Regions from separate parts of the Cupriavidus sp. GW822-FHT06G04 genome, predicted to be linked through region 1. Evidence: riboswitches for the same ligand, from Rfam matches in the RefSeq annotation. Region 1 holds a riboswitch; the other holds the start of a gene.

Region 1 (15,705 bases):
CGCCGCCGGCCGCGCCTGCCTGCACCAGCCACAGCGGCAGCATCAGCAGCATCGCCATCAGCGCGCCCGTGGAGGCGCCGCCGGATACGCCCAGCACATAGGGCTCGGCCAGCGGATTGCGCAGCAGCACTTGCATCAGCGCGCCCGACAGGGCCAGCAGCCCGCCGCACGCGAATGCCGCCGCCGCGCGCGGCAGCCGCAGTTCGCGCACGATCGCGCCGGCCGTGCCCGTATCCGCGCCGGTCAGCGCCTGCCAGAGCTGGCGCGCGTCGAGCGCGACGCTGCCCACGGCCAGCGACAGCGCGAACACCGCCACCCCGGCCAGGGCCAGGACGATCCAGACGATCAGCGCGCGGCGCAATTCACTCATCGCTTATTTCTGCCGCCACCCCAGCGTGATGAACCCGGCGCGGCCCTGCGTGTTGTACGGATAGGCGAGCATGTAGTTCTTGTCGAACAGGTTTTCGACGCGGGCGGCCACAAACCATTGCTTGTCGATGTTGTAACGGGCGTTGAGGTTGACGATACCGTATCCACCCAGCGTGCGCGAGCCGCTGTCGAGCCGCGACGAAGAAATCAGCCATTCGCCCCCAAAACGCCAGTTGCCGAAGTTGCGGCCGACGTCGAACGACGCATGACGGCGCGCGCGGCGCAGCAACTGCGTGTTGTTGGTTTCATCGAGCGGATTCTGGAACGTGACGTTCGCGCCGAGATCCGTGCCCCACACTGTCGCGCGCCACGACGCCTCGACGCCCTGCACCCGCGCCTTGTTGACGTTCTGCGCCAGATACAGGCCCGGCGCGGTCAGCGTGGAAACGATCAGGTCGTCGTAACGTGTTTCGAACGCCGTCACGCGCAGCAGCCCGGCGCCGGCCGTATCGAACTGCACGCCTACCTCGGCGGACTTTGCGCGTTCGGGCTTCAGGTTGGGCTGCCCGAACCCGGGGTAATAATGTTCGTTGAAGGTCGGCGCACGGAACGCGTTGCTGACGTTGGCAATCAGCTTGAGCTGTTCGGTAAGGTCAAAGCCGTAACCGGCAAAGAAGCTGCCCTGGTTGCCGAAATCGGAATAGTGGTCGTTGCGCGCGTTGAGCTGCAGCTGGTTGCGGCCGATGCGCCCCTCATACCCGGCGTAGACCGAAAACACGTTGCGTACCGGCGCGTTGTAGGCGCTCGATGTCAGCGCCTGCTGCAGCCAGTCGGTGCCGAACAGCAGCTTGTGGTCGGGAGTCAACGCGTATTCGTTTTGCCAGTTGAACTGGCGCGTGCGCGTGCTGAACAGGCTGTCGAACAGGCCGTTCTTGGTGCCTTCGCTGCGGTCCTGGCTCTGCGCGATCTTGAAATGCGTGGTCCAGTTCGACGTCACCTTGCCATTGGTGAATGCGGACAGCGTGTACAGCTCGCTGTCCATGCGATAGTCGTCGGTCGGCTTGCCGCTGGTGGTGTCGTACGACAGTTGGCTATTCGAGTAATACGCCGCGAACCCGGCGTCCCAGTCCGGCGTGATCTTGTGTCGCACCTGCCCCGACACGCTCTTGTTTTCGTACGGGTTGTCGCCGGGATTGGGACCCACGCCACGCGCGACGCTGCGCGGGTTGTCGGCATTCCACTGCGCGGCGTTGATCGACGAAAAGCCATCGGTCTTGAAGATCGATCCGGTCACGTTGAATGACGTATCGCCCACCTGGCCGCCGTAACCCACCGTGCCCTGGCGCGTGTTGTTGCTGCCGTATTCGATCTGCGCATTGGCCGCCGGCGCCTGTCCGATGCCATTCTTGGTGAAGATCTGCACCACGCCACCGATCGCGTCCGATCCGTACAGCGCCGACACGTTGCCGCGCACCACCTCGATATGGTCGATCTGGTCCGGCAGGATGTTGGCAAGTTGCGCCGTGCCGCCGCTGGCGCCGGCAATGCGCACGCCATCGACGAGGATCAGCACCTGGTTGGAATTGGCGCCGCGCATGAACAGCGTGGTGTTGGCGCCCATGCCGCCATTTGCCGCGAACTCGACGCCGGCCTGTCCGCGCAGCAGCGAGCGCAGGTCGGGCGCCTGCGAATTGACGATGTCCTCGTGCGTGACCACCGTGGTGTGGGGCAGCGCATCGGTGACACGCTGCGCGGTGCGCGACGCGGTGACGACCGTTGGCGTCAGCGCGGGCGACGATGTGGCTGGCGTCGAGGCAGACGCGGCCGACGATGTGGCTGGCGTCGAGGCAGACGCGGCCGAGGATGTGGCTGGAGACGGCGCGGTGGCCGTTGCCTCGTCGGCGGTGGCACCTTGAGCCAGCGCCGATGCAGCGCAGAACGGGTACGACAATACGGCGATGGCCGCCAGGATGGCAGGCGTGGACGGGCAAACCGGCGGCATTGCCGCGACGGTCGACCTCAATGGCGTGGAACGCATGAGCAAGGATGGAAGAGAACGGCCGGGCCCGTTCCCCCGCGGACCAGATGGCGATGTGGCGCGCCGTCCCGAAGGGACAGGCGCCCGCGTTCTTCAGGCCGGTATCCGGGCTGACGACATCAGGCTGGCCGCCTTCCCGATCGGCGCGCGACACCTCAGAACTGAAGAATCGTGACGAGAAGATCAGTGGCGATTGGCCGGCCCTGCGGACGCGCTCGATGCGCGGCCGCGGTCGCTTACCGTTGCGGGGGCAGCACAGGTTGGCCCGCCCCGACCTCCACGTCGAGCGCCGGCTCCCTGTTTCCCGTTGAACTGCGGCCCCGACTGGGCAAGGTCCGCGAGCACCTGGAACGTGCGCGAGTGTAGGGAGTTTCAAAGTTATCGTCAATGCGGAGGTCCGGTATGCCGATAACCGTGTTTGACGCGCGAAATTGCGCCAATCGCCGCAGATCCGTGCAACTTCGGGGCGACACGCCGGTCCGAAACGGCGGCGTTGCCGGTAGCCGTTGCGCGAGCATCGGCTAGAATCCCCAAAACCTGACCCTTACTCCTACCGGACACGACAGGCACTATGCTCAACGAACTCGAACAGCTGGCCGCCAAGATCGGGCGCGTACTGCATCACGCAGACACCCTGGCTGCCGAGAACCAGCGGCTGCGCGCGGACATCGACCGCCTGCAGGCCGAGGCGAGCCAGTTGCGCGCGGACCGCGAAGCCATGGCGGCCGACCGCGAACTGCTCAACATCAAGATCGAGGAAGCGCAACTGCGCATCCAGTCCATCCTGGACAAGCTGCCCACCGCCAGCGATGCGCGCCAGCTGGACCTGCTTGGCGACCGCGCGCCGCGCGCCGCATCGGAAGGCTCGCAGCAAGCCCCTGGAGAACATGCATGAGCAACAAGCAAGTGGAAGTGAACATCGCGGGCCAGCCCTACCGCTTCGCGATCTCCGCGGACAACGAAGCCGCGCTGCTGGAAGCCGTGGCGCTGGTCGACGACAAGATGAACAAGCTCAAGGGCGGCGTCGCGTCCAAGGGCGTGGAGCGCGTGGCGGTGATGGCAGCCATCAGCATTGCGTCTGATCTGCTGGCCATGCGCCGCAAGCAGGACGAAGACGGCGCGATCCCGGTGGACGCCGTGCGCGCGCGTATCCGCGAACTGAACGAGCGCGCCGACGAGGCGCTGCGGCAATACGCGCACGTCGGCACGCGCTAGCCGGCTTGCAGCGGGAAAACGTCGGCGCATGCTTGAATTGCGCGGCCATGGCCACATATCACGTGCATGTGAAGCCTGTGCCGCGCGCCATGCGGTGCGTTGCCAGGCGTTGTGGAAAATGTAACGACGCGGCACGTCCGACTTGGTATGCCTGACGTCGCGGTGTATAGTGGAGCCACTGCGCGGTGCATGCGACCGAAGCAGCTGGATGGTCGGGTTATCGTGCCTGGCCGCCGTTTCCATCCCATCCTAGTTTGAAACGGCAAACGTCTGACATCCCAAGCGTATTGCACGCACAGGAACCAACGTCAGACGTTTGACAGTTTCCCTGCCTGGTTCGTGAGGGTCATAAACTCCTTGAACCGATATGCATTGCATGGTGCGGGATTATGTCGTGTGGGCGAGCGCGTTACCGCATTCATAGTCTGGGCCCAGCCTGGACTCCCTGAGTGGGCGATGTACCCGAAATACGACTTCCGCAGCCACTCTGAACCTCACTTGGGTTCAGGATGCCGACCCAGCGGCCGAGGCGGGGACCCCTTCAAGTGGTGAAGAGGCGGTGGTTCGAACCACCGCCTTTTCATTTCCGCATTTGCGGCGCATCGCCGCGGATCAACCCAGCACGTTCGTCATCCATGACTGACCAGCGCGCCCGCCAGTACTGGCTGATGAAGTCCGAACCGGACGAGGCCAGTATCGACGATCTTGCCGAACAGGGCACCCTGCCCTGGACCGGCGTCCGGAACTACCAGGCACGCAACTTCATGCGCGATCAGATGCGCATCGGCGACGGCGTGCTGTTCTATCACTCGTCCTGCCCCGAACCCGGCATTGCCGGGCTTGCCGAGGTATGTTCGCAGCCCTATCCCGACGCCACGCAGTTCGATCCCAAAAGCAGCTATTACGACAAGGCGTCGAAAAAGGAAGAGCCGCGCTGGTCGCTGGTGGATGTGCGCTTCGTGAAGAAGAGCGCACTGATTCCGCTGGCGACGCTGCGCGAGCACGAGGCGCTGGCCGACATGGTCGTGCTACGCCGCGGTAACCGCCTGTCGATCACGCCGGTGACGCCGGCCGAGTGGCGCTATATCACCGAAAAACTGATGAAGTAAGCCGGACCGCCGTGCCGGGCCAGCGCCGCGCACAATGCCGCGTTGCATGTCCCGCACGGCGCGCGCAACCTCCCGCACGGGAACGATTTGCAGGGGCACGCGTCTGACAGCCATCACATTTGATCGGGAGAACTCCATGAAGAAATTTCTGGCTGCGTCGCTGCTCGGCACGACCGCTGCAATCGCTGGCGCCCAGACGGTGCCGGCGCCCTCGGGCGTGTTGTCGCTGTCTGCGCAGGCAGTCACCGAAGTGCCGACCGACGTCGTCCAGCTCACGCTCGCTGCCGAGCAGGAAGGCGCCGAGCCGTCCGCCATCTCCAACGCGCTGTCGTCGCGCACCCAGGCGGCACTGGCGCAAGCCAAGCGCACCGCGGGCGTCGAGGCGCAATCGGGCGGATTCACGATTCATCCGAACACCGACCGCAACGGCAAGATCAGTACGTGGCGCGGCCGCTCCGAAATCATCCTGAAGTCGAAGGATTTTGGCGCCGTCTCCAAGCTCGCCGGCGAACTTGCCAACCAGATGCAGGTGCAGAACATCGCGTTCTCGCTGTCGCGCGAGGCGCGCCTTGCGGCCGAGAAGAAACTGGCGGACCAGGCCGTGGCGGCGTTCCGCGACAAGGCGCAGGCCAGCACTGCGCTGTTCGGCTACAGCAGCTACACGATCCGGGAAGTCTCGATCAATGAATCGGGTGGCATGATCCCGCCGATGCCTCGCATGTACGCGGCCAAGGCCATGGCCGCCGATGCCGGCGCGCCGATCCCGGTGGAAGGCGGCAAGACCCAGGTGACCGTGTCGGTCAACGGGTCGGTGCAAATGGCGAAGTAACGCGCGCCGCGCGCTGTCCTGCGCCGGTCATCGGCGAGGACAGCGCCCAATGCTTTGCCTACAGGGCGGAATATTGCTGGCGCAGCACGTTTTTCTGCACCTTGCCCATCGTATTGCGCGGCAGTTCGTCCACCACGTGCACGCGCTTGGGCACCTTGAAATTGGCGATGCGGCCCTTGAGGGTGCCGATCATCGCCGCCTCGTCGATCTCCACACCGGGCTTGCGCACCACCACGGCCACCACGGCCTCGCCGAAATCCGCATGGGGCACGCCGATCACGGCCGATTCCACCACGCCGGGCATCTCGTCGATAAAGCTCTCAATTTCCTTCGGATAGACGTTATAGCCGCCGGAAATGATCAGGTCCTTGCTACGGCCGACAATGGTCAGATAGTTGTCCGGCACACGACGCTCACCCGCCTGACTGACGATCGCGCCGCCAAAACGGCCGACGTCGCCGGTCCTGAACCACCCATCCGCGGTGAACTCCTCGGCGGTTTTTTCGGGCATGCGCCAGTAGCCCTTGAACACGTTCGGACCCTTCACTTCCACATTGCCGATCGCCCCCGCATCGCACGGCTGCCCTTCCCCATCGACCACCCGCACCGACACGCCGGGCAGCGGCATGCCCACGGTGCCGCCGATGCGCTCGCCCTGCGCGGGATCGTACGGATTGGAAACCAGCATGATGGTTTCGCTCATGCCGTAGCGCTCCAGGATCGTGTGTCCCGTCCGCTCGCGGAATGCATCGAACGTTTCCAGCAGCAGCGGTGCCGAGCCGGACACGAACAAGCGCATGTTGCGGCAAAGCTCCTTGTCGAAACGCGGCTCCTGCACCATGCGCACGTAGTACGTCGGCACGCCCATCATCACCGTGGCGCGCGGGATGAACTTGAGGATCTGCGCCATGTCCAGTCGCGGCGCCCAGATCATCTTCGCGCCGGCCAGCAGCGCGCCATGCGAGGCTACGAACAGCCCGTGCACGTGGAAGATCGGCAGCATGTGCAGCAGCACGTCATCGCTGCGCCAGCCCCAGTACTCGTGCAGCGTCAGGGCGTTCGATGCGAGGTTGCGGTGCGTCAGCATCGCGCCCTTGCTGCGGCCTGTGGTGCCGGACGTGTACAGGATGGCGGCCAGATCGTCGTCGCCGCGCTGCGCGGTCTCGAACGTGTCCGGCTGCGCGGCGGCGCGCTGCAACAGCGATCCCGTACGGTTTTCGTCGAGCGTGAACACGTGCGCGGTGTTATGCGCAAATGCAACCTTGGAGACCCAGCCGAAATTGCTGCTGCTGCAAACCACCACCGACGGCTCGGCATTGCCGACAAAGTAATCGATCTCGGCTTCCTGGTACGCGGTGTTCAGCGGCAGATACACATAGCCGGCGCGCAGCGTGGCCAGGTACAGGAACAGCGCTTCGGGCGATTTTTCCACCTGGACGGCCACGCGCGCACCGGCCGGCAGCTTCAGCGCCGTGAGCAGATTGGCAAGCTTGGCGGTAGCGCGGTCGAGGTCGTCCCAAGTGTAGTAGAGCCCGTCATGGGTCTCGATGCAGCAGGCGCTGCGGTCGGCGGGAAAACGGCTTTCGAACAGGGCGAACAGATTGGCGTTCATGGTGCAAGGCAAGAAAAATGGCGTGCCCGATGTGGCAAGGATGGCTGACGCCAGGCAACGGCGTCGGTGGCAGCCGGCCATGATAGCGGGCCGGCCAGGATATTACTCCCCGGTGAAATCCGGAGGACGATGCGCCAGGAAGGCTGCCACGCCTTCGGCATGGTCGCGGCTCGTGGCGTAACGGAAATGCGCGTCGAGATCGGCCTGCGTGAGCGGCGCCGGCTCGGGCGACAGGCGGCGGATCGTCGCTTTGTTGATGCGCGCGGCCAACGGTGCGCCCGCGCACAGACGCTGGATCGTCGCAGCGATCTCGTCATGGAACGCGGTTTCGGGCACCACGCGCGTCAGCAGTCCCTTGCGGGCGGCTTCGTCGGCGTCGAACACGCGGCCTTCCAGCAGGATTTCCAGCGCCACCGCGCGCCCGGCCAGCGCCAGCAGTCCGCGCAGTTCGCCCGGCGCCATCGGAAATCCCAGCCGATTGATCGGCACGCCGAAGCGGCTGCCCGACGCGGCGATGCGCAGATCGCAATGGCAGGCGATTTCGAGGCCGCCGCCCACGCACACGCCTTCGATCGCCGCCAGTGTCGGATGCGGACATTCGGCGATCGCCTGCAACGCGGGCGCGATGGTTTCCATGTGATAGCGACGCACCGCGGCCTCGTCGCCGCGCACGGTCGGGAATTCGGCAATATCGGCGCCCGCGGCAAAGTTGCCATCGGCGCCGCGCACCACCACGCAGCGCAGCGACGTATCGGCCGACAGCTCGGCAAAACCGGTCGCCAGCGCGTGCCACATGCCGGCCGAAATCGCGTTGAGCTTGCCCCGATGCGATAGCGTGACCAGGGCCGTGGCCCCGTCGCGCGCGAACGTGACAGTGCCGCCCATCAGTCGATCTTCGCGCCCGAGCGCTGCACCACGTCTGCCCAGCGCTTGATCTCGGCATGCTGGAATTGCGCGAACTGTTCGGGCGTGAACTGCGGCGTGTCCGAACCATTCTGCAGCCATACCGCCTTCAGCTCGGGGCTGTGCAGCGCCTTGGCCGTTTCGGCGTAGAGCTTGTCGACGATTTCCTTGGGCGTGCCCTTGGGCGCCCACAGCGCGTACCAGGTCGAGACCTCGTAGTTCGGCACGCCCGCTTCGGCAGCCGTCGGCACATTCGGGAATGCGGCCGAGCGCGTCTTCGATGCCACCGCCAGGGCCCGGATGCGGCCCGCGCGGATATGCTGCGCCGACGATCCCAGTCCATCGAACATCAGGTCCACCTGGCCCGCGATCAGGTCCGACAGCGCGGGACCGGCGCCCTTGTACGGCACGTGGGTCAGATCGGTCTGCGTTTGCAGCTTGAACAGTTCCCCGGCCAGATGGTGCGACGATCCGTTGCCTGCCGAAGCGTAGTTCAGCTTGCCGGGATTCGCCTTGGCATAGGCAATCAGTTCCTTGACCGTGGTGGCCTGCACCTTGGTCGGATTCACCACCAGCACCTGCGGCGGTTGCGCGATCACGGTGATCGGGATGAAGTCCTTCTCGATGTCGTAGTCGAGCTTCTTGTAGAACGACGGCGCGATGGCATGGTGCGCACCGCCAATGAAAACCGTGTAGCCATCGGGCGCGGCCTTGGCCGCAATGCTGGCGCCGACGGTGCCGCCCGCGCCGCCGCGGTTGTCGATCACGAACTGTTTGCCGAGCTGCTTGGAAAGCTGCGCGGTCAGCGGCCGCGCGAACGCGTCGGTGCCGCCGCCGGCCGGGAACGGCACGATCACGGTGATCGGCTTGTTCGGCCACGGATCGGCGGCGTGCGCGGCCGGCGCATGCAGGGTTGCCCCGGTGCCGGCAATCAGGCCGGCTACTGCAAAGACACGCGCGAACGCGGTCAGAATGCGCTGACGATTCATGTACTGTCTCCTCTCTCTACTCACTGCGTGGAAAGTCAATCGAAGTACTTCACCCAACTATCACCCGACAAAAAATCCTCTGCCGGCTTGAATCGCGTCACCGGCTTGTCATGCCTGCCGGCTGTGCCCGACCCCGGGGTCACAGCAGCTTGGCGACGGACCGGCTGATGCGCGGATTGCCGTCGCCAAGGCGAGCCAGATTGTCGTCCAGCGCATCCGGCACGTAAAGATAGTTCACCATCATGCCGCACGCCTGCGCGCGGCCTTTTCGCGACAGATCGGCCGCCCAGTTCAAGCGTTCGACGCACGCGCCGTTGCCGAGATGGAAACGCGCCACCGGATCGGTCGGCATGCCCTTGTCGCCGGCGCGCACCAGATAATGCGCGGCCAGCGTCAGCGCCGTATCGCGGATCACCGGGTCCTGCGCATCGGCAGGCAAGGCGGCGAGCCACGCGGCGCCATCGGCCGGCGCGTCGGCATGTCGCTCACGCCAGCGCGACAGCCGCTTGTCGCCGAGAATACGGGCGATCGTTTCGCCATCCTGCTTGCGCAGCCAATCGGCAAACCCCGGAATCGGCGACAGCGTTGCAAACTGCTTGAGCTTGGGAAATTCGCGCTGCAATTCCTCGATCACGCGCTTAAGCAGGAAATTGCCGAAGCTGACGCCGCGCAGGCCCGCCTGGGTATTCGAGATCGAATAGAAGATCGCCCACTTGACGCGCCGCAGGTCCTCCAGCGGTGCGGCTTCGTCGAGCAGCGCCTGCACGTTGGCCGCCATCTCGGGCACGAAGGCCACCTCGACGAAGATCAGCGGCTCGCGCGGAATGCGCGGATGGAAGAACGCGTAACAGCGGCGATCGGAATCGAGTCGGTTGCGCATGTCGTTCCACGACGATATTTCGTGCACCGCTTCGTAACGAATCAGTTTTTCCAGCAACGACGCCGGGGAATCCCACGTGATCGGCTGCAATTCGAGCAGTCCCACGTCGAACCAGTTGGAGAACAGCGCCTCAAGGTCCTCGTCGAGTTCTCGCAGACCGGGAATGCGCTTGTGCCAGCGCAGCATATCGGCCCGCAGCTGGATCAGGAAATGCAGGCCGCATGCGCTGTCGCCGCGTTGTCCATGCTGCGCGGCAAAGCGCTTAAAAAAGCGGATGCGCGCGTTCGACAACGCCTGCGACAAGCCCGAAGCGCTGCCACCCTGTGTCCCGGCGGCGTCGCGCCCGGCGGCCACTTCGGCCAGTACGCCAAGCATCGCCTGGCGCAACGGCTCCGGGGCGGCCTGGTATTCGTCCTGCCACGCTTGCGCGGCGGCATTGGCGGCGCCATCGGTCAATCTCGCATCGAAACACTGGCGCAACTGATCGCGCTGGCGCTTGACGGCGCGCGTCGACAGCGTCGGCGCGGGCTCCGCCCTGGTCGCTTTCTGCGCTTGCGCATCGTCGCCCTTGCGGCCCCACCACCGGCCAAATCGCGAGAACAGCGTATCGCTGACGGGCTCGCTGGCTTCCAGCGGTGCGCTCACTTTTTGTTGGTCTGCGGGATCGAGGACGATCATGTGGGCATCCTGCTCAATCGGTTGACGGTGAGAACTGCAACGGGAATTCGCATCGACGGCAGGCTCAACCCTGCCCGGCTACGCGCAGATGGTTGCCGCCCGGTTGCGCGGCGTCGGTGGCAGCATCGCCGGCATGCTCGGCACTGTCGAGCGCGCGCAGCGCTCCGCGCTGGCGCAGCACATGGGTTTTCATGAGCGCCTCGGCGCCCTCCGGATCATGGGCTTTCAGGGCTGAAAATACCGACAGATGCTCGGCGCACGATTCATGAATGCGGCCCGGCAACTTCAGGCTCTTGTGGCGCGACAGCCGCAGTACCTTGCGCAGATCGCTGACCACGCCGGACAGCCAGCGATTGCCGGCAAGGCGCTGGATGGCCTCGTGGATCTGGTAGTTGGTTTCGTAGTACGCGTCGATGTCGCCGGCCTGCGCGTATCGCGACAGATCGGCGTGCAAGCCTTCCAGCGCATCGAGATCGGCCGGCGTGACATTGCGGGCGGCCTCGTAGGCGCAGCGCCCTTCGAGCAAGGCCATCAGCGGAAAGATCTCGTCGAGATCCTGTTCGGACAGCGCATTGACGAAGCAGCCGCGATGCGGCTCCAGCCGCACCAGCCCTTCGGCGGCCAACACCTTGAGCGCTTCGCGCATTGGCGTGCGCGACGTTCCGAGCGAGGCGGCGAGCGCGACTTCGTCGATCCATGCGCCCGGCATCAGCGCGCGCTCGTCGATCATTGCGCGCAGCCTGTCGGCCACTTCCAGATAAAGCGCCTGCCGGACGATTCGCATCACGCCTCCTGGGCGGAAGATACCTGCTCCGAGCGGCGCATTCGCCGCAATAATTCATAATTATGGAGAAGGTCTTGCGCGCCGCAAGCGGTTTCGATGTTGCGCCGCGGAATCGGGGCACTGCCGTGGCGTGCTGACGTCATGCGCGCGACGCGCCATCGAACATGAGCGCGCGCGCGGCGGCCGTGATGAAGGGGAATCGAAAAAGGGGACGTGTGGCCAGAGGTGCGGCGGGCAATTCCCCTGCCTCCCTGCAGAAGAATTGCCCGCACGTGAAAGAACAGCCGCGACGATCTCTTTGGCGTCGGGCCAGGCGCGCCGAACGCATGTGGGTCAGATTGTTTTCCGGCGTTGCCCTGCGCCCGCCCCGTTCAAGCACCGATACCGGTGCAGATTTTCCCGCGCTTTTTCCCGTTTTCGCTTTCGTCGGTTGCCGCGACACCCGCGCTTTTATCTGCGCGCTCACCCTGTGGTATCGCCGCAAGCGGCTGCTTGCCGCCTCGCTTTCTTGTAACAGGATCTATAGCGAGGACCGTGCCATCGTCTGTAAGACGTTGATTTTATTGACGTGGACGGTTCTATACTTGTTACACATGACGGGTTATGTAACAGGATGTTTCTTCGTCGTTACGACCTCGCGGACGCTGCGAATGGCATCTGACGCCGTCAGCGTCATCGATTGTGGCCAAAACCTCACGCTGCGATGCGAGAATGCGGCGCACAGCGCATGAACGCCACGCACCAAGTGGTTGCAATTGTGAAACAAGCGCCGAAAGCCAACCGAACAGGCGCCAAGCAAATCCAAACGGAGAGGTCATTTGATGGACTGGGAAGATCGATTCACCCTGAGCGCCGACTTCGGCGCCCAAGCCGACGCCACGCCGCGGCACTTGAAGTTTTCCTTCGTGGGATCGGGCTCGGAATACTTCCGGATCTGGATCGTCAACACGCTGCTCACCATCGTCACGTTCGGCATCTATTCGGCCTGGGCCAAGGTCCGCACGCTGCAGTACTTCTATCGGAACACCTCGCTCGATGGCGCCAGCTTCGACTATCACGGCAGCGCCAAGGCGATATTGAAGGGTCGCGCGATCATCTTCGTGCTGATCCTGGGCTACCAGGCGGCGATGGCAGCATCCCCCGCCTTCGGCGCTTTGATCGCGCTGGTAGCGGCGGCTACTTTCCCCTTTTTGCTGGTGCGCTCGCTGCGGTTCCGGATGGCAAATTCCAGCTATCGTGGACTGCGCTTCGCCTTCACCGGCAAGGACAGCGAGGGCTATCTGGTCTTTCTGCTCTGGCCGATCCTGACGGTGCTGTCGCTCTATCTGCTGGCGCCGTTTGCGCATCAGCGCTTCAAGCAATACCAGCACCGCAACACGCGCTTCGGCACGGCGCCATTCGCATTCAACGCCACGGCCGGCGCGTTCTATGGCGTGTATCTGCGTACGGTGGGAATGGTGTTGGCGTTGCTGATCGGCGGCGGCATCGTCGGCAGCACGCTCGGGCTGTTTACAGGCTCGTCGACAGGTGCGGTGGCGCTGGGCATTGCACTGATGGTGTTCGGCATGTACGCGGGCCTGATGCTGATCGGGCCGTACTTCCAGGCCAAGATGCAAAACCTCGTGTGGAACCATACGACGCTGGCGCCGCATCGCTTTGCCAGCGATGTGCGCGCCGGCCGCCTGTTCGTGATTGTGCTGACCAACCTGATCCTGACGATGCTGACGCTCGGGCTCTTCTATCCGTTCGCGCGCGTGCGGTCGGTGCGCTATCGCGTGGAATCGATGACGATGATCGCGGTGGGCCAGCTCGACGATTTCGTGGCGGGCGAACAGCAGCACGTGGGTGCGCTCGGCGATGCGGCGGTCGACTGGTACGACATCGACATCGCACTCTGATCGGGAGCCTCGGAGAGACCGCCATGGTTGCCGCGCAATACTTCGACACGCGCTCGTCGCGCGCGCATCCGGTGATGCTCACGGTTCGCGATGGGCACGCGATCCTGCAAGGCGCGGACGGCCTGGAGTTGCGCCGCGCACCGCTGTCGTCGGTGCGCGTATCGGAGCGCATCAAGCGCGGCCCGCGGCTGGTGACGTTCGACGACGGCGCGTACTGCGAAATCGCAGACCACGCCGCCTTCGACGCGATCCTGGCGGCCACCGGTCATCGCGAAGGGCTGGTGTCGCGCGCGCAGAACAGCTGGCGCCTCACCGGCCTGGCGCTGGCGGGGCTGCTGCTGTTCCTGGTGTTTTCTTATGTGTACCTGCTGCCCTGGACGGCCGCATTGGTTGCGCGCACGATACCGGCCTCGATCGAAACGGAACTGGGACGCGCCACGCTCGACAGCCTCGACCAAGGCATGGTCGCGCCGAGCACGCTGCCCAGCGCGCGACAGCAGCGCATTCGCAATGACTTCGCCGCGCTGCGGCGTCCCGACGATCCGGATCACGACTACCAGATCCTGTTTCGCCAGGGCAAGCGCCTGGGCGCCAATGCGCTGGCGCTGCCCGGCGGCACCATCGTTGTCACGGACGAACTGGTGAAGGCGATCGGCAGCGGCCCGGGCATGATGGGCGTGCTGGCGCACGAGGCCGGGCATGTGGCGCAGCGCCATGGCCTGCAGCAGGCCTTCCAGGCGTCCGCGGTGGGCGCGCTGGCGGCGTATTTCCTGGGGGACGTGTCTTCGCTGCTTGCCGCGGTGCCGGCCGCGATGATGTCGATGCGCTATTCACGCGAGCACGAGCGCGAAGCCGATGCGTTCGCGGTGGAGGTCATGCGCGACAATCACCTGCCGGTGTCGGCATTTGCCGACGCGCTCCAGCAACTCGAAGACGCGCATGGTCGCGGACAAGCGCGCAAGCCTGCCGCCGACGAGGACGACGAAGCCAGCTTCTTTTCGAGTCACCCGCTGACGCGCGAGCGCATCGAAGCGATCCGGCAGCAGTAGGCGCGCTGACTGCCGCGCCGGGCCGATCGGGCTACTCCCGCGCGGCAAGGCGCCCTGGCGCCGGCGCCTCGCCATGCCGCCGGCCACCATGTCTACACGAAGCTCCCCGGCTTGCCGGAGAGCGCCACACATATCAGCGTCAGCGCGCGGCGCCCGCCGCGGCGCCGTTCGCCTGCCGGCGATACGCCCACACCACCATCAGCACGCCCGCCAGGATCATTGGCAGGCTCAGCCATTGGCCCATCGACAGCTTCAGCGCGAGCAAACCCAGGAAGCTGTCGGGTTCGCGCGTGAACTCGGCCAGGAAGCGGAATGCGCCATAGCCGATCAGGAACACGCCGGACACCGCGCCCATCGGCCGCGGCTTGCGTGCAAACAGCCACAGGATGATGAACAGCGCCACGCCCTCGCCCGCAAACTGATACAGCTGCGACGGATGGCGCGGGATGTTGTCGCCGGCCTGCGGAAAGATCATGCCCCACGGCAGGTCGGTGGGACGTCCCCACAGTTCACCGTTGATGAAGTTGCCGATGCGGCCAGCCGCCAGCCCGCAGGGAATCATCGGCGCAATGAAATCGGTCACTTCCGTCCAATGACGGCGCCGCACCTTCGAGAACACCCACATGGCGATCAGCACGCCCAGAAAGCCGCCATGGAACGCCATGCCGCCTTCCCATACCTTGAAGATCTCGAGCGGATGCGTCAGGTAGTAGGTGGGCTTGTAGAACAGCACATAGCCGAGTCGACCGCCCAGGATCACGCCCAGCACGCCATAGAACAGCATATCGTCGAGATCGCGCGACACCCAGCCGCGCGCGGCGATATGCGGCTGCTTGATGCGCAGGCGGCCAAACCACAGGAACATGATGAAGCCAGCCAAATACATCAGGCCGTACCAGCGGATGGCGAGCGGCCCCAGATGAATGGCGACCGGGTCGAATTGCGGATGAACGAGCATGGCGTAGCGAAAAGTTTGCGGTAGTCGGTGATTGGAGCGGCATCGTGCCGCGATGTGTCATGGCGATCCGGTGCGGCCCTGACGGGTCTGCGGCGGCCCCACAGTGTACGGGCGATACGTGACGATTCGGGCGTAACGGTCGGCGGACGACGGCCACCTTGCAGCGGATACGGCGCGATGGTGCCGCGTCATGCGTGGATGCCGTCGTCATGCGCAAGCCCGATGGCCTGCGCAAGTCCGCTGGCGATCTCGATGAACGAGCGCAGCACCGGCGCCACGCCCGCTCCGCCATTGCGCCACACCAGGCCGGTTTCGATCTCCGGCGCGGCATCGCGCAACGGCAGGTATGACACGCCGGTCCGGCGCAGGTTGCACAACGATGCCGGCACCAGCG
Region 2 (15,705 bases), on a different contig from region 1:
ATCGACGGTCGTATAGCTCGGCACGCGCACCTTGTTGGCGGTGTCGGCATAGCGGCCGCCCACGTAGCGCAGGCCCGCGGCGAAGGTCCACTGCGGCATGAAGTTCCAGCTCAGCCACGCGTTGGCGGCCTGCTGCGGCACGCTGGTCGGCACATTGCCGGCGCGCGACACCGCAGCGCCGCCGACCGATTCGGTGAAGTCGTCATAGCGGGCGCGCAGCACGGTGCCATTCACGTCGACGCGCAGTCCCCGCAGTATCTCGACGCTGGCCGATGCCTCCAGCCCGCGCGACGATTGCTGGCCAACCTGCTGCGTGATGGTGGGATTCACTGGATCACGCGACAGCAGATCGTTCTTGCGGATCTCGTAGGCCGCCAACGTCCATTCGCCGCGCTTGCCCCAGAATGCCTGCTTGACGCCCACTTCCAACTGCTTGCCCGTGGCGAGATCGAAGCCGCGTTGCGCGTCCGACGTCGTGACCAGCGCGCCCAGCGGATCGGTGGCCGTCGCGTACTGCGCGTAGACCGACAGGTTCGGCGTGAACTGGTACACCGTGCCCAAGCGCCACGTGGTGTTGGCGAAGGTCTTCTCCCAGCCCGTGTTGGCCACCAGGTCGGTCCGATACAGCACCGCGTGGTCGAAGCGCACGCCGCCGATCACCGACCACTGCGGTGTAAAGGCGATGCGATGCTCGCCGAACAGCGCGTACTGCGTGGTGTTGGTGCGCAGGCGCGGCGACGTGACGACGCCCGGCGGGCTGAAGAACAGGCCCGGGTCGAAGTCGTACGCATTGACCGTGGACGACCCGCCATACGGCGAGTTGTTCGAATGCGTGAAGTTGATCTTGTTGATGTCGAAACCGACTGTCGTGGCGTTGTCCATGCCGAACAACCTGCTCTTGACCGTCATGTCGGCGCGATTGCCGACCTGTTCCTGGTCGTGCAGGATTTCCAGATAGTCGGTGCGGCGCACCTGCGATGTCGCCGGCAGAAAGGTATAGGTTTCGCTGTCGCGCCAGTGCCGATGGCTGGTCAGGTAGTAAAACTGGTTGCGCACCGTGACGCGCTCGTTGGGCGTCCATTCGGCGTTCAGGCGCGTCCAGCGGTCGCGGTAGCTGATCTGCGCATCGCCGACGTTGTAGTTCTTCTTGCGCAGCGACGTGTCCAGGCTGCCATTGACCAGCGGCGTGCCCAGGTACTGCTGCGGATGCTGCGTGCCATCGTCATACGACAGCGTCAGGTTGAAATCACGATTGACATCGAGCCGCACCGACGCCGACACCATCAGGTTGTTCGAATCGCCCCGATCGACCCAACCGGCCGAGCGGTTGTAGGCGGTGGCAAATCGATACGACAGGTTGTCGTTGACCTTGCCGCCGCTGTCGAACGCCACGCGCGCGGTCTTCTCGGTGCCGCCAGTGATCTGCAGTTCGTTCTCGATCGGGCCGCGGATCGGCTTCTTCTGCACGACGTTGACCACGCCGCCGATTGCGCCTTCGCCGTACATCACCGATGCGGGCCCGCGCAGCACCTCTATGCGGTCCACCGACCAGGTGTCGAACGGGAACGTGAGGGTGCCCGAAGCCACGTACATGCGCGTGCCGTCGAGCAATTGCATGACCGATCCCTGGCCCGAGAAACCGCGTGCGGTCAGCGAAGTGCCGCCATTGCCTGGCGCCGGATTGCCAGTGATGCCGGTGGCGCGCGTCACCGCTTCGCGCACGCTTTGATCGCCACGCGCGCGAATCGTCTCGCCGTCCAGCACTTCCACGCTGGCTGGCGTTTCCAGCGGCGTCAGGCCCAGCCGGCTGCCGGTGAACGCCGGCGTGGAAAGCGCCAGGCCCGGCGCGCTGGCTGTTTCGCTGACCACCACGGGCGGCAGCGCTTTGTTTTTCGATTCGGAGAGTTCCTCCGCAATCGCGCAAGGTGCATTGAGACTGGCGACGGTGCCGAGCGATGCGGCAAACATGCGCGGTCGGCGTGCGCGCGCGGCGCGCGTCGATGGGTTGGCCGGGCGCGGGCGGCCAGTGGAATGCGCAGACGAGTTGTGTTTCATCGTGAAGCCGGACGACCCCGCCCGGGCATGAAGTGGCGATGATGACAACAGGCCGGTATCCGGGCTGGCAGGCTGAAGCACGAGGGCTTTCGGGAACGTTGTCGCCTTCCCACGCCGATGCTGCGGGCGCAGTGGCCGCCGGTCCGATGGACCGGCATGACAGTTCCAACCTGCTTACCGTTGCGGGGGCAGCACAGGCATTGCCGTCGGGCGGCGCACCTGTTTCCCGTTTAACCGGCGATAGTCGCCGGCACCTGCAATCACGGTTGGCGCGCCAGGGCGCGCCGCGCTGCGCATTCTACCCGCACACAAAACGATCCGGCGATTTGCCGCCGGGGCTTGCCGTGCCCGCGGCTCAGCCCGAGATCGCAAATCCGTAGAGTGTGGCGGCATTGCGCCAGCGCACGGCTTCATCGAGTTCCGGTTGTTGCGCCAGCCACGCCATCGCCGCGCGGCATTCGTCGGCGCGCGCCGCGCCTTCGTGGTTGGTCCACGGCCAGTCGCTGCCCCAGAGCAGATGATCGGTGCCGGCCACCTGCGCCCACTGCAACGTCAGTGCTGGCCACTGGGCCGGGCTGGCCAGGCGGTATGGCGCGCTGATCTTGACCCACAGCGGGCGTCGCGCGCCCACGGCGCGGGCCGTGTCGAAGATCGGGTCATCGACGCCCAGCGGGCCAGGGCGGCCGAAATGATCGAGCACGACCGGCACGGGCGTGCTGCCCAGCGCGCCATCGAGAACGGCTAGTACGCTTGCACCATCGCCGTCGTTGGTATGGATCTCGACATGCCAGCCCAACGTGGCGATGCGCTGAAACAGCGTGCGCCACGGCGCGGTGTCGATACGGCGCCAGCCGGCGTTGCCGAAGAGGTTCAGGCGGATGCCGCGCACGCCGGCGGCATCGAGCGCGGCCAGTTCGGCGGGCGGCGCCGATGGATCGACCACCGCCACGCCGCGCAGCCGCTCCGGCATGCGCCGCAGCGCGGCCAGCATCGCCGAGTTGTCGGTGCCAAGAAAGCTGGTCTGCACCACCACGCCATAGGGATCGGCCGCCGGGCCGCGCACCGTGCCGGCCATCGACAGCCAGCCCTCCAGCGGCGCGTCGTACGGCGGGCGATAACGCGCCGACGCCACGGCAACGCCGGCATCGAACACATGAAAGTGGCAATCCACCAGCGTCTCGGTTGTCGTCATCGACACGATTCTCCTGTGTGCGGGTTAGCCCCGATATGGCGGCCCGTGCGTGTCCGGGTACTCTAGTCCTCTATAGGAGTGCAATCTAACACGGACACGAGATGCCAGACAATGCCATCGCCCAATCGGTCGCCGCCGCGGCAGGCATGAGCCGCTACGGGCAGATTGCCGCGCAATTGCAGCACAAGATCGTCATCGGCGAATGGTCGCCGGGCAGCGCCATTCCGGCCGAAAGCACGCTGGCGGCAGAGTTCGGTATCGCGCTTGGCACGATCCGGCAGGCGATTGCGGTGCTGGTGCGGCAGGGTCTGCTGGAACGGGTGCAGGGCAAGGGCACGTTCGTGCGCACCGGGCTCTCGGGCGCCAGCATGATGCGTTTTTTCCGCTTCCGTTCCGAGGCCGATGCCGACGCTGCGCCCACGGCGGTGCCGCGCTCGGAGATCCTGTCGTGCCGCAGCGTGCGCCTGGACAAGGCGATGGCAGCGCGCTTCGGGCTTGAAGCAGGCGCACGCGGTCTCGCCATCAGCCGGCGTCGCTGGGTGGCGGACACCCCGCGTCTGCTCGAATCGATCTGGCTGCCGCTGCCGCGTTGTGCCGCTCTGCAGGACACGCCGTCGGCCGAGTGGGGCGCACTGCTCTATCCGCTGTTGAGCCAGCGTTGCGGCATCACGGTGCACCGTGCGATGGACGAGGTGACCTTCCGGCTGCTCGATGCCGACGAGGCCGACCTGCTGGCGCTGCCGGCCTCTCACCCCTGTGCAATGGTCACGCGCCAGGCGTTCGATATCCAGGGCCATTGCGTCGAATACCGGCTGACCCGGGGCGATGCCTATGCCTTCCGCTACACGGCCGAGATCCGCTGATCTTTGCCCGCCCCAACAGAATTCGATTCGACGGAGACTTTTTCGATGCGCTACCTGATTTCCCTCACCCTGGCTGCCGTGGCCGCGCAGCCGGCCGCGCTGCACGCCGCCGACGCGGCGCAGCCCTGGCCCACGCGCCCGGTGACGATCGTCGTCACCTATCCGCCCGGGGGCGGCGCCGACCTGATGGCGCGCCTGATCGCGCCGGGCCTGGGCCGCGAACTCGGCCAGACCGTGATCGTGGAAAACCGGCCCGGCGCGGGCGGACAGATCGGCGCGTCGTACGTGGCCAAGGCCGCGCCCGATGGTTACACGCTGATGGTCGATGCGTCGTCCTACGCGGTGAATCCGAGCCTTTATCCGCGCCTGCCCTACGACCCCGCCAAGGCGTTTCGCGCGGTCGGCGTGCTGGCGCGCTATCCCAATGTGCTGGTGGCCAATCCCGGCTTCCCGGTGGCCAACGTCCAGGACGTGCTGGCGCTGGCGCGGCAGAAGCCGGGTACGGTGGCATTCGCGTCGTCGGGCAACGGGTCGGCGCAGCATCTTTCCGGCGTGCTGTTCGAGCAGCGCGCCCATGTCGATCTGCTCCACGTGCCTTACAAGGGCGGCGGCCCGGCCATGACCGATGTGATCGCCGGACAGGTGCCGCTGTTCTTCGCCAACGTCGCGTCCAGCCTGCAGCACATCAAGGCGGGCAAGCTGCGGCCGCTGGCGGTGACCAGCCATACGCGCACATCGGCGCTGCCCAATGTGCCGACCATGCAGGAGGCGGGCGTGGCGGGCTACGAAGTCTATGAGTGGAACGCCGCGTTTCTGCCCGCCGCCACGCCGGAAGCGGTGGTGACGCGGCTGTCGGACGCCCTGCAGAAGGTGATGGCCAGCGCGGAAATCCGCCAGCGTGTGGCCGAACTGGGCGGCGAAGTGGTGGCCGCCCCGCCGGCCGAAGCCGCGCGCTTTATCGACACCCAGACGCGGCTGTGGGCCAAGGTGATCAAGGACGGCAACGTCAAGCCGGAATAGGTGAGACCGGGGCCGATCACCGCGTCGGCAGGTGAGCGGCTGCCGCAGGCATCCCGCCAAGGCGCACCACTGGACGTGGCAACACCGAACCCCGCCATCGACCGCAATTTCGCAAGCACGGCATCGAAAAACACAACGTCTGCGCGCACCGAACTGGCGCGCGCGGAGCATTCGAACCAGAGAGGAGACCCATGTCCACAGATCGACCCCATGACACCCATCGCCGCCACCTGCTGGGCATGATGGCCGCGCTCGGCGGCGGGGCGCTTGTCCCCACGCTGGCGCGTGCGCAGGCCTGGCCGTCCAAGACTATCCGGCTGGTGGTGCCGTTCGCACCGGGCGGCAGTTCCGAAATCGTGGCGCGGTCCACCGCGGCGGAATTGACCAGGCTGCTGGGCGTATCGGTGTTCGTGGAAAACAAGCCGGGCGGCGCGGGCAATATCGCCATGGGCGAAGTGGCGCGCGCTGACGACAACCACACGCTGATCCTTGGCCACATCGGCACGCTGGCAGTCAACCCGTACATCTTTCCGAAACTGCCATACGATCCGAACAAGGATTTCCGGCCGATCTCGCTGCTTTCCAAGGTGCCGAGCCTGTATGTGGTGCACCCGGACGTGCCGGCAAAGAATCTCAAGGAATTCGTGGCGCTGGCCAAGAGCAAGCCGGGCAAGCTCAACTACGGGTCGGCCGGAAACGGCAGCGCCGGGCATCTGGCCTTCGAATACCTGAAGGCGAGCACCGGCACCTTCATCACCCATGTGCCGTATCGCGGCAGCGGCCCGCAGATTACCGACCTGCTGTCCGGCCGGCTCGATGCCGCCGCAATCGGCGCGCCCGCCATCCTGCAGTTCATCAGGACGGGCAAGGTGCGCTGCATCGCCACAGGCACCGCGCAACGCATCGCGCAACTGCCGGATGTGCCGACGGTGGCGGAGCAGGGTTATCCGGGCTTCGAGATGACGCAGTGGTACGGCCTGCTGGCGCCGGCATCGCTGCCGCAGCCGGCCGCCGCGAAACTGGCGGAGGCCACCGTCAAGGCGGTAAAGAGTCCCGCGTCGGTCGAGCGCCTCAGTGCGGACGCGGCGCTTGTGGTGGGCAGCACGCCGGAAGAATTCGCGCGCTTCATCGTCGCGGAACAGCAGCGCTGGAAGCCGATCGTGGCGCGCGCCGGCATCAAGCCGGACTAGACGCCGCGACGCTGCAACGGGTCGCCGTGCCACTGACGGGCCAGCTCAGCGCGCAGGCCCGAACGGGAAACAGTGACGCGGCGAGTGCGAGAGCCGTGCGCCCTCGGTTCCTGCGGTGACTATTCAGCCTGCTGCGTCCGTTCGGCTGCGGCCCACAGGTCGTCGATCGCGCGGATGCTCAGCAGATAGCCATGGGCGCCCGCGCCGCAGATCACGGCGGTGGCCGCCACGGAGATCGTCGAGTGGCGATATTCCTCCGAGCGCCGGTGGATATTGCTGATGTGCACCTCGACCACCGGGCGGCGGATCAGCTTGACCGCGTCGAGCACGGGAATGCGTCCGAAAGAAAAGCCCGCCGGATTGATGATCAGCGCGGCATCCTCGAAATACGCTTCCTGGATCCAGCCGATCAGCTCACTTTCGCTGTTGGTCTGCCGGAACACGCAGTCGAACTTGAACGTGTCGGCCATCGCCATGCATTGCCGCTCGATATCGCCGAGCGTGGTGCTGCCGTAGATGTGCGGCTCGCGGATACCGAGCATGTTCAGGTTCGAACCATTGAGGATGTAGAGTTTTCGCTTCATGGAGAGGACTTGGTGACGGTGGCGGCGCCTGCCGTTTAGTGGCTGCTTTCCAGGCTGGTGCCGCGGGTCTCGCGGGAGGTGGCGATCATGACGAACGACAGCAGATTGAGCGACCCGCACACTGCCACGATGGCCCACGGCGAGCCGTGAAATGCCTGCAGCAAGGCCACCGCGACGATCGGCATCGGGCCGCCGGTCAGCAGGTTGGCGCCCGAATAGGACAGCGCCGATCCTGTGTAGCGTGCCTCGGTGGGAAACGACTCGGCAAACCACACCGGCTGGATGCCGCTCTGGAACTGCGTGAAGCCGAGGAACGCGCCCATCACGGCCATGGTCATCCCCAGCGATCCCTGGTTCAGCACGGGGAAATAGATCAGGCAGCAGACCAGCGTGCAGAACGATCCGACCAGCAGCGCGCGCTTGCGTCCGATGCGGTCGCTGAGATAGCCGCCGGCCAGTGCGCCGACGATGGCGCACGCATTGGCCACCATCAACAGCATGAAGCCGGTCTGCTTGGGCACGCCGAGGTTCTTGGTCAGGTAGCTCAGCGAGAACACCACGATCAGGTAGAACAACGCCGCCGGGCCGCAGAAGAACAGCGTGAGCCGCAGCGCGGTCTTCCAGTGGTGGCGCAGCACCACGCCCAGCGGATTGCCGCCGCGCACGCGCTGGCCCTGCTGGCGCGCCTGCTTGCGCAGCGCTTCGAACGCAGGCGTTTCGCTGACCCGCATGCGGATGTAGATGCCAAGGATAACCAGCAGGAAGCTGGCCAGGAATGGAATTCTCCAGCCGTAGGTTTCGAAGTCCTCTGCCGACAGCATGGCGGCCAGCGCGAACAGCGCCATATTGGCCAGGATCTGGCTGAGCGGCGAACAGATGCCGAGCAGGCCGGAATAAATGCCGCGGCGCGCGGGCGACGCGTGTTCGACGGCCATCAACTGCGCGCCCGTGGATTCGCCGCCGAGCGCAAAGCCCTGGACGATGCGCAGGCTGACCAGCAGGATCGGCGCGACGATGCCCACCTGCTGATAGGTGGGCAGCAGGCCCATCAGGAACGACGACACGCCCATCACCGACACCGTAATCAGCATCAGGTTGCGGCGTCCCCACCGGTCGCCCAGAATGCCGCACACGATGGCACCCAGCGGGCGCGCGGCCAGGCCGGCCCAGAAGCTTGCCAGCGAGGCCAGCAGCGATGCGGTCGGATCGAGCGTCGGAAAGAACAGTTTCGGAAAGATCGTCGCGGCGACCACGCCGTACAGCGCGAAATCGAACCACTCCAGCGCAGTGCCGATGGTGGCCCCGGCAACGGCGCGCCGGGCCATGGCGTGCCGCGGATCGGCCGCATCGGCCGTAGCGATGTTGGAGTCAGTAATGACTGACATGGTGTCTCCCCCTTTCTTTTGTGGATATCGTTCCCGATTGCTCCGGGTTACGTGCACTGCTATTGTTCGACCGCTCGCGAAGCGGCGTTCCAGACCGGAATAACATTCCATATTGTGAAATATGTCGTTGAAGACCGGATTGAAGATTCTCGATTTCCTGGCGTCCCAAGGCGAGGGCGCCGCGCTTGCGGTCATTGCCGACGCGCTGGAGGTCCCGCGCAGCACCTGCCACCGGGTGCTGGGCGAACTCGCGGAGAGCGGCTACGTGCGGCAGATTCCCGATCACAGCCGCTACATCCTCACCATGCGCATGACATCGAACGGGCTGGAATTCCTGAGCCTGACCGGTATTGCCGACATCGCCCAGCCCATCATCGAAAGGATTGCCGCGCAGACCGGTGAGCTGGCGCGGCTGGCGCTGGTGGATGGCGACGCGATCATCTGGGTGGCGAAAGCCGATGGACAGCGCACCGGCTTTCGCTACGACCCCGACATGGGACTTGCGGCGCGGCTTTCGTGTACGTCCACGGGGCATGCGTGGCTGATGACGATGTCGGACGAGGAAGCCGTGGCGCTGGTGATGAAACAGGGTTTCGGCCAGCCAAACGAGTACGGCCCCAACGCGCCGACCTCGTTGAAGGCGTTGCTTGGTTTTCTGCACGCAGCGCGTGTGCGCGGCTACGCCATGATCGACGAGGTGTTTGCAGCGCGCATGGCAGCCGTGGCGGTGCCGGTCAGACGCGGCAGCCGATGTGTCGGCGTGATCAGCCTGGCGGGCCCGCGCACGCGCCTGACCGCCGCGAAAGTCCACGAATATTCGGCTCTGTTGTGCGAGGCGGCCGATGAACTTGGCAAGCTGTGCAATATGGCGGGCTACCTGTCGCGGCCGCCATTGGGCAAGGCGTGAAGCAGGCTCACGCTATCCAAGGCGTGTCGAAGCGCATCGGAATCAAAGTGACGTACCGCGGATGCCGGCAGAGGGGCGCAACGTCCGTGAGCCAGCCCGAGGCACGTCCCGCGCGTTGACGCGACTTTCCCCAGGCAACAAAAAACCGCCCCGGTGGGGCGGTTCTTCGCGTGCGGATCCGTCGGGGCGGAATCAGGCTTTCAATACCTGGCCGATCGCATTGGCTACCACGCCTACGTTGCGCTCGTTCAGTCCGGCCACGCACATGCGGCCCGAGCGCAGCACGTACACGCCGTGTTCGTTCCTGAGGCGATCGACCTGATCGGCCGACAGTCCGGTGTACGTGAACATGCCGCGCTGCGTGATGTAGCGCGACAGCTTTTCGCCGCTGACGTGCGCGCGCAGTTGGTCGTGGATGGCGTGGCGCATGCGGGCGATGCGCTGGCACATCGCGGCCAGTTCTTCTTCCCAGCTCTTGCGCAGCGCCGGCGTGGTCAGCACGCGGGCCACCACACGCGCGCCGTGCGTGGGCGGGTTGCTGTAGTTGGCGCGTACGGCACCGGTCAACTGGCCCAGCACGCGGCCGGCTTCATCGGCGCTCTGGCACACCACGCTCAGACCGCCGCAGCGTTCACCGTACAGCGAAAAATTCTTTGAGAACGAATTGGCCACCAGGCACGGCACGTTCTGGCGCGCCAGTTCGCGCACGGCAAAGGCGTCATCGTCCAGGCCCGTGCCGAAGCCCTGGTAGGCCATGTCGACGAAAGGCAGCAGCTTGCGTGCCTTGAGCACGCCAATCACCTGGCGCCACTGGTCCTCGTTCAGGTCCACGCCGGTCGGGTTGTGGCAGCAGGCGTGCAATAGCACGACGTCACCTTGCGGAATGGCTTCGATCGCTGCGAGCATCGCGTCGAACTTGAGTCCGCCGGTGGCGGCGTCGTAGTACGGATAGGTGTTGACCTTGAACCCGGCACGTTCGAACACCACGCGATGGTTTTCCCAGCTTGGGTCGCTAATCCACATTTCGGCGCGGGGGAAATAGCGCTTGAGGAAGTCGGCGCCCACGCGCAGCGCGCCCGATCCGCCCAGCGTCTGCAGCGTGGCGATGCGGCCTTCGGCGCGCGCGGCGCAGTCCTCGCCGAACACCAGCGCCTGCACGGCCTGGCGATAGGCGGCGATGCCGGCCATCGGCAGATAGGGGCGCGGGCCCATGTCGGACAGCAGCGCGGCCTCGGCTTCGGCCACGGCCTGCATCACCGGCAGGCGGCCTTCGTCGTCAAAGTAGATGCCGATGCTGAGGTTGACCTTGTTGGTACGCGGATCTTGCTGGAAGTCCTCGTTCAGCGAGAGGATCGGGTCACCGGGGAAGGCTTCGATGTGTTCGAACATGAGTGCGTGGGGGCTTCGAGAGTTCAAGGGGGCGGCGGCCCGTCATGCAGGCGGGCCGCGCTGTGCAGAGGCGCAGGATTGGCCGATGCGAGCGACGCTTACCGCGCCTGCACGCTGGCGGCCGGCTGCGCCGCACCGGCGTTTTTCTGCCGCAGGCCGTAGCTTACGCCAAGTACCGCCAGCCAGACCGGAATCAGGTAGACCGAAACGCGCAGTCCCGGTGTCAGGAACATCACCACCAAAATGCCCGCCAGGAAGGCCAGCGTCAGGTAGTTGGTCAGCGGATAGCCGAGGCTGCGGAATGCCGTGGTCTGGCCCGCGGCGCGCTTGGCGCGGCGGAACATCAGGTGGATGATGCTGATCATCGCCCAGTTGATGATCAGCGCCGATACCACCAGGCCCATCAGCAATTCGAACGCTTCGCCGGGCATGAAATAGTTGACCAGCACGCAGATGCCAGTGGCCAGGGCCGATACGCCCAGCGCGGTCAGCGGAATGCCGCGGCGGTTCACATGCATCAGCGCGCGCGGGGCGTTGCCTTGCTGGGCCAGGCCCAGCAGCATGCGGCTGTTGCAGTAGACGCCGCTGTTGTACACCGACAGCGCGGCGGTCAACACCACGATGTTCAGCACAGTCGCCACCACGTCGCTGTTCATCGCGTGGAAGATCAGCACGAACGGGCTGCCGCCGGTCACGACGTTCTGCCACGGATACAGCGACAGCAGCACGGCCAGCGCGCCGACATAGAAAATCAGGATGCGGTAGATCACCTGATTGGTAGCCTTGGGGATGCTCTTGCCCGGGTTGTCGGCTTCCGCCGCGGTGATGCCCACCAGTTCGAGCCCGCCGAACGAGAACATGATCACCGCCATCGCCATCACCAGGCCGCCGAACCCGTTCGGGAAGAAGCCGCCGTGCTGCCACAGGTTGGCGATGCTGGCCTGCGGCCCGGCCGACCCGGACGCCAGCAGATAGCCGCCAAAGGCGATCATGCCGACGATCGCCGCCACCTTGATGATCGAGAACCAGAATTCCATCTCGCCAAACGACTTCACGCTGGCCAGGTTGATGCCGTTGATGATCACAAAGAAGGCCAGCGCCGACATCCACGTCGGGATGTTGGGCCACCAGTACTGGACGTACAGGCCGACGGCCGACAGCTCGGCCATGCTGACCAGGATGTAGAGCACCCAGTAGTTCCAGCCGGACATGAAGCCGGCGAAGTGGCCGCAGTATTTGTCGGCGAAGTAGCTGAACGATCCGGCTACCGGTTCGTCCACCACCATCTCGCCCAGTTGCCGCATGATGAAGAACGCGAAGATGCCGGCCACCGCGTAGCCGAGCAGCACGGCAGGACCCGCAAGCTTGATGGTTTGGGCGATGCCCAGGAACAGCCCGGTGCCGATGGCGCCGCCGAGCGCAATCAGCTGGATGTGACGATTCTTGAGGCCACGCTGAAGCGTGCCTGTATGGTCGGAAGTATGCATGGAGTGTGTCTGTCCTCTACCCATTCTCGTGGAATGGCTACGCGCCTCTACAGCCTCTGCAGGGTGGGCGCTTTGAAAATGCGCCAGCGCGGGTAGCGCCGGCAGCAGGGGTTTGCGCCGGCAACCCGAAAGGATACCGGCTCAACCAGGGGAAAGCGGAAGAATCTGCTGGCCTGAGGAAAATTTCAGGCCGTTGCGGTCATACCTTTAGCGTGCCGCGCTCGATTTGGTCGCGTTCGAGTGATTCGAACAGCGCCTTGAAGTTGCCTTCGCCAAAGCCATCGTCGCCGGCGCGCTGGATGAATTCGAAGAACACCGGGCCGAGCACGCCCTTCGAGAAAATCTGCAGCAACAGGCGGGGCTTGCCGTTCTCGGTGGTGCCGTCGAGCAGGATGCCGCGCGACTTCAGTTGGTCCACCGGCTGGCCGTGGCCGGGCAGGCGGGTGTCCAGCGCCTGGTAGTAGTAGTCGTTCGGCGCGGTCATCAGCTCGACGCCCGCCATCTGCAGGTTGTCGATGACTTCGATCAGGTTGTCGACCAGGAAGGCAATGTGCTGAATGCCTTCCCCGTTGAAGGCCATCAGGAATTCCTCGATCTGACCCGCGCCCTTGGACGACTCCTCGTTCAGCGGAATGCGGATCTTGCCGTCCGGCGCGGTCATCGCCTTCGAGGTCAGGCCCGTGTACTCGCCCTGGATGTCGAAGTAGCGGATTTCACGGAAATTGAACAGGCGTTCGTAGAAGTTGGCCCAGTACGCCATGCGGCCACGGTAGACGTTGTGCGTCAGGTGGTCGATCACCTTCAAGCCGTGGCCCTTCGGACGGCGGTCCGCGCCTTCGACGAATTCGAAATCGATGTCATAGATCGACTTGCCGTCTTCGAAGCGGTCGATCAGATACAGCGGCGCACCGCCGATGCCCTTGATCGCAGGCAGGCGCAGTTCCATCGGACCGGTTGCAATCTCGATCGGCTGGGCGCCCAGCATCAGCGCGCGGTTGTAGGCCTTGTGCGAATCCTTGACGCGGAAAGCCATGCCGCAGGCGCTGGGGCCGTGTTCGGCGGCGAAATAAGCGGCTTCGCTGTGCGGCTCGTTGTTCACGATGAAGTTGATGTCACCCTGGCGATACAGCACCACGTCCTTTGAACGATGGCGTGCCACCAGCGAGAAGCCCATTTTTTCGAACAGCGGCTCGAGAACGTTGGGCGTGGGCGAAGCGAATTCCACAAATTCGAAGCCCATCAATTGCATCGGGTTTTCAAACAGATCGGCCATGGTCAGTGCGCGCGGGGGCGAGTAGCAATAGAAATAATATTTCGGCGGGGCCGGGGCGGATGTGGCGAGGTAGACGCTTGTGCCGCGGCTCATCGTGGGGAAATTGTAGAACCCGCGCCGCTAAATAGGATTTCGTAAGGCACGCAGGGAAACCCTTGGATATGAGATAAAATTTCGCAGAATCGCTATTCAAGGAAATCAGGATGCATCAAACCGAGCTGGACCGTACGGACCGCCGCTTGCTGGGCGTGCTGCAGGAACATGGCCGTGCGTCCAATCTGGAGCTGGCCGAGGCGATCAACCTGTCGCCGGCGCAGACGCTGCGGCGGCACCGGCGCCTGGAGGAGGGCGGCATCATCAAGCGCTACGAGGCGCGGCTCGACAGCACTGCACTGGGGTTTGGGGTGACGGCCTTCATTCACGTGACGATGGAGCGCGGCCACATCCGCGACCTGTCCAAATTCAAGAGCCTGGTGGCCGAACTGGCGCAGATCCAGGAATGCTTCTCGGTGACCGGCGATATCGATTACGTGCTGAAGGTGGTGGCGAAGGACTTGAAGTCGCTATCGGACTTCCTGCTCGACACTCTGATGCGCATCCCGGGCGTGAGCGGCGTGAAATCGAGCGTCTGCCTCGACGAAATCAAGTGCACCAGCGCGATGCCGCTGGAGCCGTGAGGGCGCAGCCTTGGTCGCTTGCATCCACCATCGGCGCGGGCCGGAGCGAATCGCGTGGATTACGTAACCGGCAGCGCGCCATGGCGCTGCGCCGGCGCTCAGGCGGCGATGCCTTGCATCGCGTCGACGATTTCGCGGCTGTCGTTTGGGCGAACCACGCGCGCTACTTCCTGGCCATCGCGCAGGAAAATCAGCGTAGGCCAGAGCTTCACGCGGAACGACCGTCCCAGCGGCCGGCCGCTGCCGTCCTCGACCTTGATGTGATCGATCTCGGGATGCTCGGCAAACGCCGTTTCGATCAATGGCTGCGCGCGCTGGCAAAAGCCGCACCACGGCGTCCCGAATTCCAGCACGGTGGCGCCACGCAGGCTATCGATCTCGCTGCGCGTGGGTTCGGTTGCGGCAAAGGTATGGGTCATGCTCATGGCTTGGCGGCTCCGTCGATATGGGATGCGCGGATGTCTGATGGGCTGGCACGCGAATGCCGTGCCAGCGGCCCGAGGCGTCATTCTGCCAGTGCCAGCGGATTGGCGTGGCGCGGCGGCATGGCAGAAATTTCCCACCATGCCGGCAAAAGCGCCTGAACCTCGGCGCGCGCGTAGCGGTCGTCGATCAGCCACACCACGCCGCGATCCTGCTGCGTGCGGATCACGCGGCCGGCCGCCTGCACCACCTTGCGCAGCCCCGGATACAGATATGCATAGTCGTAGCCCTGGCCGAACACGGCCTCCATGCGCTCGCGCAGCCGTTCGTTGACCGGATTGATCTGCGGTAGCCCCAACGTGGCCACGAACGCGCCGATCAGGCGATCGCCCGGCAGGTCGACGCCTTCGGAGAACACGCCGCCCAGCACCGCAAAACCGATGCCGCGTCCACCCGGTGCGAACGCGTCGAGAAACGCCGCCTGCCCCGCTTCGGTCATGCCGCGCGCCTGAAACCATAGCGGGATGTCGGGTCGATGCGCCGCCAGCTGCGCCGCCGCCTGTTGCAGGTAGTCGTGGCTGCTGAAGAACGCTAGGTAGTTGCCAGGCCGGCGCGCGTACTGTTCGGCCATCAGTCCCACCAGCGCCGGCAGCGAACGTTGCCGCTGGCCGTAGCGCGTGGAAATATGGCGCGCCACATGCACGTCGAGCTGATCGGCGCGGAACGGCGATGGCACTTCAATCCACACCGTGTTGGCGGGCAGCCCGAGCAGGTTGCGGTAGTAGTCGGTGGGATGCAGCGTGGCGGAAAACAGTGTGGTCGAATGCGCGCCCGCGAAGCGCGGCGCGAGATACGGCGCGGGCAGCAGGTTGCGCACGCACAGCGCCGCATCGACGCCCGCGCGCGTACGCGGCGTGCGCGTGATGTCGAAGATCGAGTGCTTGCCGCCGTATTCGGTCAGTTGTTCGGCGAGCCGCAGAAAATGCATGGCGTCGAAATAGAAGCGCTCCAGCGCGGCGTCATGCCGTTGCGGATGTTCGCTCATGTCATCGACGATGGCGCTGCACAGCTGCGTAAGCGTCTCGACAAAGGCGGGCGGCTCTTCGTAGCGCGTTTCGTAGGCGTCGTCGCTCGCCTTGGCCAGCGCGTTCCACTGGCGGTAGAGCTTGTCCATGGGCCGCTTGAGCGCAGCGGGCGCGCCGCGCCGCACGTCCCGAAACGCGGCGTGATCGAGCGTGACCGTGTACATCGCGCGTCCCC

Evidence for each region. Region 1 has a riboswitch for cobalamin ahead of AC1RKI_RS05820 (TonB-dependent receptor plug domain-containing protein). Riboswitches for the same ligand answer to the same signal wherever they lie in the genome.
Region 2: another riboswitch for cobalamin. It lies ahead of AC1RKI_RS14205 (TonB-dependent receptor); the one in region 1 lies ahead of AC1RKI_RS05820 (TonB-dependent receptor plug domain-containing protein).

Annotation. Positions count from the first base shown of each region.
Region 1 covers NZ_JBXALD010000002.1:394,726-410,430, forward strand. The annotation lists gene AC1RKI_RS05815 (FecCD family ABC transporter permease) at 1-370, opposite strand, end outside; gene AC1RKI_RS05820 (TonB-dependent receptor plug domain-containing protein) at 374-2,407, opposite strand; cobalamin riboswitch at 2,487-2,771, opposite strand; gene AC1RKI_RS05825 (hypothetical protein) at 2,979-3,302, shown strand; gene AC1RKI_RS05830 (cell division protein ZapA) at 3,299-3,622, shown strand; RNA gene ssrS (6S RNA) at 3,945-4,162, shown strand; gene AC1RKI_RS05840 (EVE domain-containing protein) at 4,258-4,731, shown strand; gene AC1RKI_RS05845 (SIMPL domain-containing protein) at 4,868-5,560, shown strand; gene AC1RKI_RS05850 (malonate--CoA ligase) at 5,619-7,172, opposite strand; gene AC1RKI_RS05855 (enoyl-CoA hydratase/isomerase family protein) at 7,275-8,057, opposite strand; gene AC1RKI_RS05860 (Bug family tripartite tricarboxylate transporter substrate binding protein) at 8,057-9,064, opposite strand; gene AC1RKI_RS05865 (malonyl-CoA decarboxylase domain-containing protein) at 9,204-10,622, opposite strand; gene AC1RKI_RS05870 (GntR family transcriptional regulator) at 10,687-11,406, opposite strand; gene AC1RKI_RS05875 (hypothetical protein) at 11,733-12,137, shown strand; gene AC1RKI_RS05880 (YjgN family protein) at 12,228-13,304, shown strand; gene AC1RKI_RS05885 (M48 family metallopeptidase) at 13,328-14,353, shown strand; gene lgt (prolipoprotein diacylglyceryl transferase) at 14,493-15,311, opposite strand; gene AC1RKI_RS05895 (LysR substrate-binding domain-containing protein) at 15,500-15,705, opposite strand, start outside.
Region 2 covers NZ_JBXALD010000005.1:300,685-316,389, forward strand. The annotation lists gene AC1RKI_RS14205 (TonB-dependent receptor) at 1-1,968, opposite strand, end outside; cobalamin riboswitch at 2,089-2,328, opposite strand; gene AC1RKI_RS14210 (amidohydrolase family protein) at 2,411-3,247, opposite strand; gene AC1RKI_RS14215 (GntR family transcriptional regulator) at 3,349-4,110, shown strand; gene AC1RKI_RS14220 (tripartite tricarboxylate transporter substrate binding protein) at 4,156-5,130, shown strand; gene AC1RKI_RS14225 (Bug family tripartite tricarboxylate transporter substrate binding protein) at 5,322-6,320, shown strand; gene AC1RKI_RS14230 (type II 3-dehydroquinate dehydratase) at 6,440-6,904, opposite strand; gene AC1RKI_RS14235 (MFS transporter) at 6,940-8,229, opposite strand; gene AC1RKI_RS14240 (IclR family transcriptional regulator) at 8,411-9,196, shown strand; gene AC1RKI_RS14245 (amino acid aminotransferase) at 9,389-10,585, opposite strand; gene AC1RKI_RS14250 (amino acid permease) at 10,684-12,072, opposite strand; gene hppD (4-hydroxyphenylpyruvate dioxygenase) at 12,272-13,345, opposite strand; gene AC1RKI_RS14260 (Lrp/AsnC family transcriptional regulator) at 13,549-14,022, shown strand; gene AC1RKI_RS14265 (thioredoxin family protein) at 14,121-14,447, opposite strand; gene AC1RKI_RS14270 (ATP-dependent DNA helicase) at 14,528-15,705, opposite strand, start outside.